Acetivibrio cellulolyticus CD2: one gene and its partner. The protein of the gene in region 1 binds, or shares a complex with, the protein of each later gene. Links are inferred from orthologs where the notes say so. Each region holds a gene or a part of one and is shown on either strand. Other genes may lie near its edges.

Region 1 (3,928 bases):
TATGAAGGAGAACTGACTGCTGCTCAACTCGGATGCTTAATTGAAAATCATGAGTTGAAGGTAAGTTCTACTCTTTTTTCAAGTATAAAATTTAGCAACTGTTCTTTTGATGTGTTTTCTGCTAGAACAAATATCAAGTCATGGATATTGTCTAATAAAAAAATGATAGAAATGGTAATATTCTTACCGTTTTTGTTTCTTATTCTGTTTGCTGATTTGAAAATATTGGCAAAAGATATCCTGTTGTATCGTTCAGATATATCTCCACCGGTTTGTATCAATTAAATAGTTCATTTTTTATTATATCAGAATTTGCTATTGTAATATGTATTTCACTCTATTTGAGTTAGAGGTGATATATTGCTTTACATTATTGTAATATTTTTTGCTTTATTGATTGGAGTCGCTATAAGCAGTTTTGCAGGAAGGCGACCAAGTATTTATAATATAAAGTTCAAGCATTCATGGCTATTATTACCGGGTGTGGCCTTACAAATTCTATCTAATATTGCTGAAGCAAAAGGGATAAAATTTGGTACCACTATTACTATTATGGTTAATGGATTGGTATTTGGTTTTGTATTTTTGGTAATTTGGATCAATAGAAGATATGTAGGACTTTGGTTTATAGGCTTAGGAGCTTTGTTAAATGCATTGGTAATGATGTTTAATGGTGGAAGAATGCCGGTAGATATAAGTCTTTTAAAGGATGAGCCATATCTGGCAAAGTCTGCTGACTTAGTACTAAGAGGTGCAGATAACAAACATGTAGTTATTAGTTCAATTACAAAGATCCCAATTTTTGCTGATATAATCCAGGTTCCTGGATTTTTGGGTTTGGGAATGCCATTAATAAGTATTGGAGATATTATTGTAGCAGTAGGGTTATTTGTATTATGTCTGCAGTTTTGTTTGTATTGTGAAAATATTCCGAAGAAGAATGATATAGCTTGTTAAAAAAATTTTTGGAGGTTTTATTTATGAGTGTTAAAAAAGTGATTGAAAAGATTATTGGAAGTTATAGTGACAGAGAACTTAAAAGAATCGTGCCCATTGTGGATAAGATAGATAGTTTCGAATCCGAAATAAAAGCATTAAGTGATGATCAGCTAAAAGGAAAAACACAGGAATTCAAAAAAAGGCTTGCAGAAGGTGAAACAACTAATGATATTCTTCCGGAAGCATTTGCTGTTATGAGGGAAGCATCCTGGAGAGTTCTCGGGATGAGACACTTTAAAGTTCAGCTTATTGGAGGTATTGTACTTCATCAGGGAAGAATAGCTGAAATGAGAACCGGAGAAGGTAAAACGCTTGTTGCTACACTTCCTGTATACCTCAATGCTCTTGAAGGTAAGGGAGTTCATGTTGTAACTGTAAATGACTACCTGGCAAAACGTGATAGTGAGTGGATGGGTAAGGTATACAACTTCCTGGGATTATCTGTAGGGCTTATTGTTCATGGCCTTGATAATAATGAAAGAAGAGCCGCTTATAATTGTGATATTACCTATGGAACAAATAATGAGTTTGGATTTGATTACCTCAGAGATAATATGGTTATATACAAGCAGGATATGGTACAAAGGGATTTACACTATGCAATAGTGGATGAAGTGGATAGTATTCTTGTCGATGAAGCTAGGACACCACTTATAATTTCAGGACCTGGGGATAAATCTACAGATCTTTATAAGACTGCAGATTCGTTTGTAAGAAGACTTAAAGTAAAGGTGTTTACACAACTAGATGATAAAGAGGATACTGATGATATAGAAGCTGATTATATTGTTGATGAAAAGGCCAATACTGCTACATTGACAGCAGATGGAGTGAGAAAGGCTGAGGCTTTTTTTGGAATTGAAAACCTCTCCGACTCAGATAATCTCACTATTTCACACCACATAAATCAAGCTTTAAGAGCCCACGGTATTATGAAGTTGGATAAGGATTATGTTGTTAAGGATGGAGAAATTATCATAGTAGACGAATTTACAGGACGTTTAATGTATGGAAGGCGCTACAGTGATGGTCTCCATCAGGCTATAGAAGCTAAGGAAGGTGTAAAGGTTGAAAGGGAGAGCAAAACACTTGCTACTATTACTTTCCAGAACTACTTCAGAATGTACACCAAGCTCTCAGGTATGACAGGTACTGCATTGACAGAAGAACAGGAATTTCAGGATATTTACAAACTGGATGTTGTAGTAATTCCCACAAATAAGTCAATTGCCAGGATTGATTTCCCTGATAGCGTTTATAAAAATGAAATGGGTAAATTTAATGCGGTTATAAATGATATAGTAGAGTGTAACAAGAAAGGACAGCCTGTGCTTATAGGTACTATATCCATTGAAAAATCCGAATTATTAAGTTCAATACTCAAAAAGAGGGGAGTTTCTCATCAGGTATTAAATGCCAAGTACCATGAGAAGGAAGCGGAAATTATTGCGCAGGCAGGTAAGTTTGGTGCAGTTACTATAGCAACCAATATGGCCGGCCGTGGTACCGACATAGTATTAGGCGGTAATGCGGAGTTTATGGCAAAACAGGAAATGAGAAAGAAAGGGTATCATGATGATCTGATTAATCAGGCTACAGGATTTAATGATACTGATGACCAGGAAATTTTGGCAGCAAGGGCTGTATATAGAGAGCTGTATGATGGTTTCAAGGATAAAATTAATGCGGAACGAGAAAAGGTAGTAGCGGCTGGCGGACTTCACATAATAGGTACAGAAAGACATGAATCAAGACGTATAGATAACCAGTTAAGAGGTAGAGCAGGGCGTCAGGGAGATGCAGGTTCTTCAAGGTTTTATATTTCTTTGGAAGATGACTTGATGAGGCTTTTCGGCTCGGATAGACTTACTGGAATAGTCAATGCTTTAGGTCTTGAGGACGATCAGGCTATCGAGCATAGAATGCTATCGAGTGCAATTGAAAATGCACAGAAAAAGGTAGAAGGAAAAAACTTTGGAATCAGAAAGAATGTACTTCAGTACGATGATGTAATGAATAAACAGAGAGAAGTAATATATTCTCAAAGAAGAAAGGTTTTGGACGGAGAAAGCTTGAAGGAAAGCTTCTTGAAGATGGTTGATGGTATTGCAGACAGTATAGTACACCTTTACTGCAGTGAAAGCCCGCATCCTGATAATTGGGACTGGGACAGCATTAGGTCATATGCAGAAGGTGCTTTTGTTCCTGTAGGTTCCTTGAATTTTTCAAAAGAAGAGATAGAAGTAATGACAAAGGATGACCTAAGAGAAAAAGTCCTTGAAATGATAACAAAAAGGTATGATGAAAAGGAAAATGAGTTTGGTTCTGAGCTTATGAGAGAACTTGAAAGGGTTGTGTTGCTTAGAATTGTCGACCAGAAATGGATGGATCACATCGATGCTATGGATCAGCTTAAGCATGGAATTCATTTAAGAGCATACGGGCAGAGAGACCCTGTTATAGAATATAAATTTGAAGGCTTTGACATGTTTGAAGAAATGAATAGAAATATTCAGTTTGAATCTGTAAAGGTAATTCTAAATACTCATTTAAACCGTGAACAGGCGGCACCAAAACGTGAAAAGGTTGCGGAACCTATGGAAACATCACATGGGGATGAGGTTAAAAAGCCGGTTGTTAAGAGTCAGAAGGATAGGATTGGCAGAAATGACTTGTGTCCTTGTGGCAGTGGCAAGAAGTATAAAAAATGCTGCGGCGAAAATGAATAATTGCTTTTGGTTATAAATTCAATTTAAATTATATTACTAAAATTGTGATGACTTTGGTCATCACAATTTTAGTATGAACCCGATAGTATTGTACTATATAGTGTGTGCTTATTAATGTATTATTTATAAATGACTTATATTATTTATCTTGGAGATGAGTGGTAGTAATATGAATTATGATGAAGCTTTAAACTATATTC
Region 2 (9,459 bases), on another replicon or contig:
ATCGGTTCGACAGCTAGTGTCATACCATGTTGTAACCTTGGACCTCTTTCCCTGCTACGGTAATTTGGTATCTGAGGCTCTTCGTGCATTTCCCTGCCAATACCATGCCCTACATATTCCCGGACAACAGTGTATCCATTGGAAGCTATGTAGTCCTCTATAGCAGAAGATATATCAATTATTCTGTTTCCCTCTACTGCATTTTTTATCCCCTCAAAGAAGCTTTGTTTTGTTGCTTCAATAAGCTTTTCAGCTTCAGGAGATATTTTACCTACAGCAAAGGTCCTTGCAGCATCACCATGAAATCCGTTTAAATATGCACCGATATCAATACTTATAATATCGCCATCTTTTAATTCCCTTAAACCTGGAATCCCATGTACAACTTCATTATTTACTGAAGCGCATATACTTGAAGGATAGTCTATTCCACCTGGGTACGGACACTTGTAACCTTTAAAAGAAGGTATTGCACCACTTTTTCTGATGACTTCTTCTACAATCCTATCCAGTTCTAAAGTCGTAACACCAGGCTTTATAGACTCTTCAACTTTCTTATGAGCAAGCGCTACAACTTCCCCAGCCTTTCTCATAAGATCCAACTCATTTTTTGTTTTTATCGATATCATTTACATTCCACCTAAAGCTTTTTTTACACAGCTCGTAGTATCATCGATATTATCTTGTCCTTCAACAGTGACAAGCTTGTTATCTTTCTCATAATACTCAATAAGAGGTTCAGTTTGCTTATGATAAGTTGAAAGTCTCTGAAGTACAGTTTCTTCCCTGTCATCTTCTCTTTGAATAACAACTTCACCACAATTTTTACAAACATTTCCCTCTGCTGGTGGATTGAAAACTACATGGTAGCTCATTCCACACTTTGTACATACTCTACGGCCGCCCATCCTTGTGATTATTTCACTATCCGGAACTTCGATATTCAATACTACGTCCAAGGTAGCTCCCATTTCATTAAGGATTTCATCAAGCTTCTCCGCCTGATAAACCGTCCTAGGAAAGCCGTCAAGTATAAAACCCTTTTCGCAGTCAGACTGTTTCAGTCTGTCGCTTACTATATCAATTGTAACTTCATCAGGTACAAGTAATCCCTTATCAATATATTCTTTGGCTTTCTTTCCAAGTTCAGTGCCATTCTTTATATTGCTTCTGAATATATCTCCTGTAGATATATGAGGTATCTTATACCACTCTGAAATATTTACTGCCTGTGTCCCCTTACCTGAACCGGGGGCACCTAATAGTACAACTTTCATCTCTTGCCTCCAAAATACGCAAATCACAAAGATCTATATAGTACTTTTGCAAAACATTATATTCATTTCTGACAAATGTTTTACAAATGTACTTTTTTTGTGGTCTGTATGTCTACATAATCTTACTCTAAAAATCCTTTATAGTGTCTCATCAACATCTGTGATTCAATCTGTTTAACAGTATCTAATGCAACACCAACAAGGATCAAAACGCTGGTTCCAGAAAACCAAACGTTATCAATATGAGTTATAGCCCCAACTACAGATGGGAAAATCTGAATCACCGCAAGGAATAATGCTGAGAACCATGTAATTCTATTTAAAACTTTAGTAATGTAATCTGATGTAGGCTTACCAGGTCTTATTCCAGGTATAAATCCACCGTTCTTCTTCATATTGTTTGCAAGTTCAACAGGATTGAACTGGATATACGTATAGAAGAATGTAAAGAACATTATCAATAAACCAGACAATATTGATATTTCAATATGGCTTTGCATATTTCTAAAATATTTCACAATCCAATTTTCCGAGGTTGGTGCAAAGAACCCAACCAATGTTGATGGTAATGCAACAAAAGACATAGCAAATATGATCGGAATAACGCCGGCAAGATTAACCTTGATAGGTATGTGTGTACTCTGTCCGCCGTACATCTTTCTACCTACAACTCTCTTTGCATACTGTACTGGTATTCTTCTTTCAGCCTGTTGTATCCAAACAACTAAAGCTATTATAAGTAAGAACACGAAAAGTACAGCTGCGAGTCCAAGAACTCCAAGAATTCCGGTTCCACCAAACTTACCCATTTTAAAGTTACTCCATAGTGCCCAAGCACCTTGAGGCGCCCTGGAAACAATACCACCAAAAATCAAAAGCGAAATACCATTTCCTATGCCATACTCGGTTAACTGTTCTCCTAGCCACATCAGGAACGCAGTACCTGCAGTGAAAGACAATGTAATAGTGGCAAATGCAAACACTCCTGGGTTTGAAACTGCGCCTCTGAGTCCAAAATATAGTCCAGTTGCTTGCAAGAAAGCTAAAACAACTGTTCCATACCTAATATATCTACCTATAATCTTTCTGCCTTCTTCGCCTTCCTTAGCAAGTTGTTCAAGTTTCGGAATTGCTACGGTTAAAAGCTGCATAATGATCGAAGAGTTTACATATGGTGTTATGCTCATCGCAAATATTGTGGCATTTGAAAATGCACCGCCCGAGACTATATCGAAGAAGCCGAATATTGTTCCAGTACCAGCTAATTCTTTAAGTTTTGATGCAATCATTCCAGGTACAGGTACGTGAGAACCTAACCTGAATATAATAAGTATAACCAAACTTATAAGCATTTTTCTTCTTAAATCGGGAATTTTAAAGGCATTTTTTATAGTTTCAAGCATTCCACCCATATTATATCACCTCGGCCTTTCCTCCCGCAGCCTCAATTTTCTCTGAAGCCGTCTTCGTAAATCTTGCTGCTTTAACTGTAAGTTTCTTACTAAGCTCGCCATTTCCTAAGATTGCAACTCCATCAACGACTTTCTTTACAAGTCCTTTTTCAATTAATACTTCAGGTGTTATAACTGTACCGTTTTCGAAAGCATTTAGATCTGATACATTTACCTCAGCATATACTTTCGCAAACAACTTATTGTTAAATCCTCTCTTTGGAATTCTTCTATAGAGAGGCATCTGTCCACCTTCGAAACCAGGTCTTACCCCACCACCTGCACGTGCATTTTGTCCTTTATGACCTTTGCCTGCAGTTTTTCCATTACCTGTACCGACACCTCTGCCTTTTCTTTTAGGAGCTTTTGATGAACCTGGTGCAGGCTGTAATTCAAACAACTTCATGGATTACACCTCCTTTTTAAACTTCTTCTACTGATAAAACATGTTCTACTTTTTTTATCATTCCTCTAATTTGTTCATTGTCCTGTTGCTCAACTACGGATCTTATCTTTCTCAATCCTAAAGCTTTCACAGTAGCTAACTGACCATCTTTAAGTTTATTGGTACTCTTTACCAAAGTAATTTTAAGCTTAGCCACTAGAGTTCCCTCCTAACCTAATACTTCTTCTACAGTTTTATTTCTGAGTTTAGCCACTTCTTCTACTGTCTTCAAACGTGAAAGTCCTTCAATAGTAGCGTGAACCATATTTATAGGATTATTTGATCCTAAAGACTTTGTCCTTATATCACGAATCCCTGTGAGTTCAAGAACCGCTCTTACAGGTCCACCAGCTATAACTCCAGTACCTTCTCCTGCTGGCTTAATTAATACTTTACCAGCACCATATTCTCCAGTTACCTCGTGTGGAATTGTTGACTCAACTAAAGGCACTTTTATTAGATTCTTCTTAGCATCTTCTATACCTTTTCTGATAGCATCAGGTATTTCAGCAGCTTTACCCATTCCAGCGCCTACATGCCCGTTTTCGTCACCAACAACAACCAAAGCACTGAAACGGAAGTTTCTACCACCCTTAACAACCTTGGTAACACGACCGATGTTTACTACTTTTTCTTTTAACTCCAATACACTGGCATCAATACGTTGCAATTGTTCTCCCTCCTTCTACTAAAACTCTAAGCCTGCTTCTCTAGCAGCTTCTGCTAATTCTTTTACACGTCCGTGGTATATATAACCGCCTCTATCAAACACGACTTTCTTAATTCCGCTATTTAAAGCTTTAGTAGCTACCAACTTACCAACTTCTTTGGCTGCATCCTTATTTCCACAAAAGCTAAGTTTACCTTTAATTTCTTTGTCCAGCGTTGAAGCTGATACAAGAGTCTTTCCTGTGGAATCATCTATAATCTGAGCGTACATATTGCTTAAACTTCTAAATACGTTCAAACGTGGACGTTCAGTAGTTCCAACTACCTTTTTACGTACTCTTGCGTGCTTTCTAACTCTAGCTATATTAGAACCAGGTTTTGTTATCATTTAGTCTCACTCCTTTTTACTTCTTACCCTTACCGCCGGTTTTACCCTCTTTGCGTCTGATAATTTCAGTTTCGTACTTGATACCCTTACCCTTATATGGTTCAGGCTCTCTCTTGCTTCTTATTTTAGCAGCAAATTCGCCCACTACCTGTTTGTCTATACCTTTAACAATAATCTTGTTTTGAGCAGGTACATCAACAGTTATTCCTGCAGGTTCTTCCATTTCAACAGGATGGGAGTATCCTAAAGTAAGAACTAATTTCTTTCCTTGCTTTTGTGCTCTGTATCCAACACCGTTTATATCCAATGCTTTTTCAAAACCTTGAGTTACTCCAGTAACCATGTTGTTTATTAAAGACCTTGTTAAACCGTGAAGAGCTCTATGTTGTTTTTCATCGGATGGTCTTTCAACTAATATCTTACCATTTTCAATCTTAATTGTCATATCTTTATGAAATTCTTTTTCTAAAGTTCCTTTTGCCCCTTTAACAGTCAAAGTATTATCTTTAAGCTTTACATCTACTCCGGCTGGTATAGTTACGGGCATTCTGCCAATTCTTGACATCTTTTTGCCTCCTGTTCTTAATATTGAGAGTTCCGAATCTTATCGGAAACTCTTTTCAGAATCTAATATTCCTTTAGATACTCAACTGTAAAGATAAATTTACGATTTGCTATTCAAGTCAAACAGCATCTCATCAAATTTATCTAATTTACATTTGGGTATCAATATTACCATACGAATGCTAAAACTTCTCCTCCAACGCCTTCCTTACGAGCCTTCTTGTCTGTCATAATACCTTTTGAAGTTGAAATTATAGCTATTCCCAGGCCTCCAAGTACTTTAGGTACTTCTCCCTTGCCTGTGTAAACTCTAAGACCAGGTTTACTGATTCTCTTTATACCTGTAATAATATTTTGCTTATTTCCGGTATATTTTAGAGAAATTCTCATTATTCCCTGTTTACCATCATCAATTTCTTCAACACTCTTTATAAAACCTTCTTCTAATAGAATACCTGCTATAGACCTCTTCAAATTAGAAGCTGGTATATCAACTGTAACATGTTTTGCAGAACTAGCATTTCTTATCCTGGTCAACATATCTGCTATGGTATCAGTCACTTGCATATGTTTAACCTCCTTTCGTAAGTTTACTACCAACTTGCTTTTCTAACACCAGGTATCTGACCTTTGTAAGCCAGCTCCCTGAAGCAAAGACGGCATATTCCGAATTTCCTGATATAGGCATGTGGCCTTCCACATAATTTACATCTATTATAAGCTCTTGTCTTAAACTTAGGCGCTCTTTGCTGCTTTATAACCATTGATTTTTTTGCCACGCTCTAATCCCTCCTTTAGCTCTGGCTAAACGGCATACCGAGCAACTTAAGAAGCTCTCTTGCTTCTTCATCGTTCTGAGCCGTTGTAACGAATGTTATATCCATTCCTCTTATCTTTTCGACTTTATCGTAATCTATTTCAGGGAAAATAAGCTGATCTTTTACTCCCATTGAGTAATTACCTCTACCGTCAAAAGAATTTACCGGAACACCTCTAAAATCTCTAACTCTTGGTAGGGCAATATATAAAAGTCTATAAGCAAACTCATACATCATATTCCCTCTAAGAGTTACCTTACAACCTATATTCATTCCTTGTCTCAGCTTAAAAGCTGCAACTGACTTTTTCGCCTTTGTTATAATAGGCTTTTGTCCTGTTATAAGAGCCATGTCATTAGCAGCAGCATCTAATGCCTTTGCATTTTCCTTAACATCGCCTACACCCATATTTAAAACTATCTTTTCCAATTTGGGTATCTGCATTGCACTTGTATATTTAAACTTTTCTTTTAAAGCTGGTGCAACTTCTTTAACATATTTGTCTTTCAAACTTGGCATTTATAAACCTCCTTTCAAAAAGAGTATTTCTATCCCTTTTTAACTTCCTTAATAGTATCTATAACTTCATTACACTTTTTGCATACTCTATCTTTTTCGCCACTTTCCAAAACTTTTTTACCAACTCTTGTCGGCTTTCCGCATCTAGGACACACTAGCATAACTTTTGAGCTGTGTATAGGTGACTCCTGATGAATAATTCCACCTTGTTGAGTCTGTGATTTTGGTTTCTTGTGTTTTGTAGACATGTTAACGCCTTCTACTAAAACTCTTCCGTTATCTGGATAAACCGCAAGCACTTTTCCTTTCTTGCTCTCATCTTTACCGTTTAATACGATAACAGTGTCTCCTTTTTTTACATGGATCTTACTGTTCAATGTAAGCCGCCTCCTCCCTTATAATACTTCTGGTGCGAGGGACAAAATTTTCATATATTCATTATCCCTTAATTCTCTTGCAACAGGGCCAAATATACGTGTTCCCCTTGGATTCTTATCATCTTTTATAATAACTGCAGCATTCTCATCAAATTTTATATATGAACCGTCTGCTCTTCTAACGCCTCTTTTTGTACGAACTATAACGCATTTAACTACATCGCCTTTTTTAACAACACCACCGGGTGTTGCATCTTTAACCGAAGCAACGATTACATCTCCTATATTGGCATACTTTCTCCAGGAACCACCAAGCACTTTAATGCACATTATCTTCTTCGCCCCTGTGTTATCAGCAACCTTAAGAGTTGATTGTACTTGAATCATGGTTAAACCTCCTTTCGATCATTACTAACGAGCTCTTTCAATAATTTCTACCAGTCTCCATCTCTTATCCTTACTAAGAGGTCTGGTTTCCATAACTTTAACTTTATCTCCAACTTTACACTCATTTTTTTCATCATGAGCCTTAAGTTTATAAGTTGTTTTTATAAACTTCTTATAAAGTGGATGTTTAACAGAACTTTCTATGCTAACAACAATTGTCTTATCCATTTTATCGCTGGTAACTTTACCAACTCTTGTTTTCCTCAATGCTCTTTCTTCCAATTGAATTTACCTCCCTTCAAGGTATTAGGCTTCTATACCCTTTAACTCTCTTTCCCTCATTACGGTCTTTATGCGAGCAATTGACTTCTTAACGTCCTTAAGCTTCATAGGGTTTTCAAGTTGGTTGGTAGCATGTTGAAATCTCAATTTAAACAGCTCCGACTTTAATTCCCCGAGCTCTTTTACTAATTCATCCTGTGATTTATCCCTTATCTCATTAGCTTTCATTTGCTTCACCACCCACTTCTTCTTCACGTGCTACGAATTTACACTTAATGGGAAGTTTGTGCATAGCAAGTCTTAATGCTTCCCTTGCAGTTTCTTCCGGCACTCCAGCTATTTCAAACAGGATTCTTCCTGGTTTAACTACTGCCACCCAATATTCAGGTGATCCTTTACCGCTACCCATACGTGTTTCAGCTGGTTTTGATGTTACTGGTTTGTCTGGAAATATCTTTATCCAAACCTTACCGCCTCTTTTGATGAAACGTGTCAAAGCGACCCTGGCAGCTTCAATCTGATTGCTTGTTATCCATGCTGGTTCAGTAGCTTGTAAACCGAAATCGCCATTTATAACTGTATTTCCTCTTGTAGCTACGCCTCTCATTCTTCCTCTTTGAACTTTTCTACGTTTAACTCTCTTAGGCATTAACATTATTTATCTCCTCCTTCCGTCTTTCTTTCCCTTTTGACAGCTGGAAGAACTTCACCTTTGTATATCCACACTTTAACACCTAATTTACCGTAGGTTGTATCTGCTTCAGCAAATCCATAATCTACGTCTGCTCTAAGTGTCTGAAGTGGAATAGTACCTTCATGATAATGTTCAGTTCTTGCTATTTCTGCACCACCGACACGGCCTGCTACTTGAGTCTTTATACCCTTAGCGCCAAGTTTCATTGACCTTGTCATTGCTTGTTTCATTGCTTTTCTGAATGAAATTCTTTTTTCAAGCTGAGATGCTATATTTTCAGCAACTATTTGAGAATCCAACTCAGGAACCTTGATTTCAGTAATGTTTATCAATACGTTCTTCTGAGTCATTTTTTCAAGCTGCTTCCTGAGTTCTTCAATACCTGCACCACCTTTACCGATTACAAGACCTGGTTTAGCAGTATTTACATTTACTTTTACTTTATTTGCAGCTCTTTCTATTTCAATTCTCGAAATTCCTGATGTATAAAGCTTCTTTTTTATGAACTTCCTTATTTTGAAATCTTCAACAAGAAAATCACTAAAGTTCTTATTTCCAGCATACCATTTGGTATCCCAATCTTTTATTATACCTATTCTTAGGCCATGAGGATTAACCTTTTGTCCCATTATCCACCCTCCTTTTCTATTAGCTTCTTTCCTTAACTACTAATGTTATGTGACTAGTCCTTTTTCTGATCCTGTTTGCTCTACCTTGAGCTCTTGGCATAATTCTCTTTAAAGTAGGTCCTTGATTTGCAAATCCATCTGCTATATACAATTTATCTCTGTCAAGATTGTTATTGTTTGTAGCATTTGATTCAGCTGACCTTAAGAGTTTGAACAATATTTCTGAAGCTGCTTTTGGAGTGTACCTCAAAATAGCATATGCCTCATCAATATTCTTATTTTTAATAAGATCCATTACAATTTTAACTTTTCTTGAAGATATTCTTGCATGCATTAAAATTGCTTTACCTTGGTCCTTACCTATTCCTAATTCTTTCTTTTCAGCCTTTGTAAGCACTGCAGGCTTTTTTGATTTTGTATGTTTTGAGTTATAAACTTCTAATAAATTTTGTTTATTTTCAAGAAGTTCCGCTTGTTCCTTTTTAGCTGCTTTTGCTGCCAATTGGAATTCCTCCTTTCATTGTAGAATTACTTTTACTTTAATGCTGTTGACCTTTCAGTGTGGTTTCCGTGTCCTTTAAAGGTCCTTGTTGGAGCAAATTCTCCGAGTTTGTGTCCAACCATTTCTTCTGAAATATACACAGGTACATGCTTTCTTCCATCATGTACAGCTATTGTATGTCCAACCATCTGAGGGAAAATTGTTGATGCTCTTGACCAACTCTTTAAAACTTTCTTTTCGTTTTGAGCATTCATTTCTTCTATTCTCTTAAGAAGTTTTTCGTGTACAAATGGTCCCTTTTTAATTGATCTACTCATTAAGCCACGTCCTCCTTTCATTTACTACTTGAGTCCAGCTCATATCATTATAAGATTAATTACTTCTGGTTTCTTCTCTTAACAATAAACTTGTCGGATGCTTTCTTCTTCTTTCTTGTCTTCAAACCAAGTGTTGGTTT

The links.
Region 2: the proteins of secA (region 1) and secY are in contact, whole or in part, in a crystal structure (PDB 3DIN), measured with the Thermotoga maritima proteins. The link is inferred for Acetivibrio cellulolyticus CD2 from one-to-one orthologs. Residues at the interface, in WP_004082002.1 of Thermotoga maritima: Glu261, Ala262, Arg263, Lys300, Ala301, Arg302, Thr303, Ile304, Ile305, Leu323, Tyr324, Asp325, Pro326, Val329, Ser330, Tyr333, Ile336, Lys340, Phe345, Val349, Glu363, Phe364, Tyr374, Ser375, Gly376, Gly377, Glu393, Ile395, Thr482, Ser483; in WP_004081795.1 of Thermotoga maritima: Glu108, Gly109, Glu110, Glu111, Ala236, Glu237, Arg238, Arg239, Ile240, Thr241, Ile242, Gln243, Tyr244, Ala245, Arg246, Arg247, Val248, Thr249, Gly250, Arg251, Arg252, Val253, Tyr254, Gly256, Ala257, Ser258, Thr259, Tyr260, Leu261, Pro262.

The regions. Positions count from the first base shown.
Region 1 is NZ_JH556659.1:920,860-924,787, forward strand. The notes cover bases 613-3,928. They hold secA (preprotein translocase subunit SecA), read left to right. Parts: upstream 613-980; coding sequence 981-3,728; downstream 3,729-3,928. Other genes in these bases: ACECE_RS28760 (DUF5317 domain-containing protein), read left to right, coding at 613-957; ACECE_RS0224010 (bifunctional folylpolyglutamate synthase/dihydrofolate synthase), read left to right, coding at 3,898-3,928. Outside these bases: ACECE_RS0223995 (hypothetical protein), read left to right, coding at 1-285; more of ACECE_RS28760, read left to right, coding at 361-612. UniProt on the Escherichia coli protein: Required for protein export, interacts with the SecYEG preprotein conducting channel.
Region 2 is NZ_JH556653.1:1,598,722-1,608,180, forward strand. What follows is about bases 545-3,455. They hold secY (preprotein translocase subunit SecY), read right to left. Parts: upstream 2,690-3,455; coding sequence 1,400-2,689; downstream 545-1,399. Other genes in these bases: map (type I methionyl aminopeptidase), read right to left, coding at 545-629; ACECE_RS0209035 (adenylate kinase), read right to left, coding at 630-1,277; rplO (50S ribosomal protein L15), read right to left, coding at 2,691-3,134; rpmD (50S ribosomal protein L30), read right to left, coding at 3,151-3,330; rpsE (30S ribosomal protein S5), read right to left, coding at 3,343-3,455. In the rest of the region: more of map, read right to left, coding at 1-544; more of rpsE, read right to left, coding at 3,456-3,843; rplR (50S ribosomal protein L18), read right to left, coding at 3,862-4,230; rplF (50S ribosomal protein L6), read right to left, coding at 4,247-4,795; rpsH (30S ribosomal protein S8), read right to left, coding at 4,963-5,361; ACECE_RS0209075 (type Z 30S ribosomal protein S14), read right to left, coding at 5,388-5,573; rplE (50S ribosomal protein L5), read right to left, coding at 5,589-6,131; rplX (50S ribosomal protein L24), read right to left, coding at 6,161-6,508; rplN (50S ribosomal protein L14), read right to left, coding at 6,527-6,895; rpsQ (30S ribosomal protein S17), read right to left, coding at 6,920-7,177; rpmC (50S ribosomal protein L29), read right to left, coding at 7,202-7,405; rplP (50S ribosomal protein L16), read right to left, coding at 7,395-7,832; rpsC (30S ribosomal protein S3), read right to left, coding at 7,832-8,500; rplV (50S ribosomal protein L22), read right to left, coding at 8,520-8,897; rpsS (30S ribosomal protein S19), read right to left, coding at 9,035-9,319; rplB (50S ribosomal protein L2), read right to left, coding at 9,379-9,459. UniProt on the Escherichia coli protein: The central subunit of the protein translocation channel SecYEG. Consists of two halves formed by TMs 1-5 and 6-10.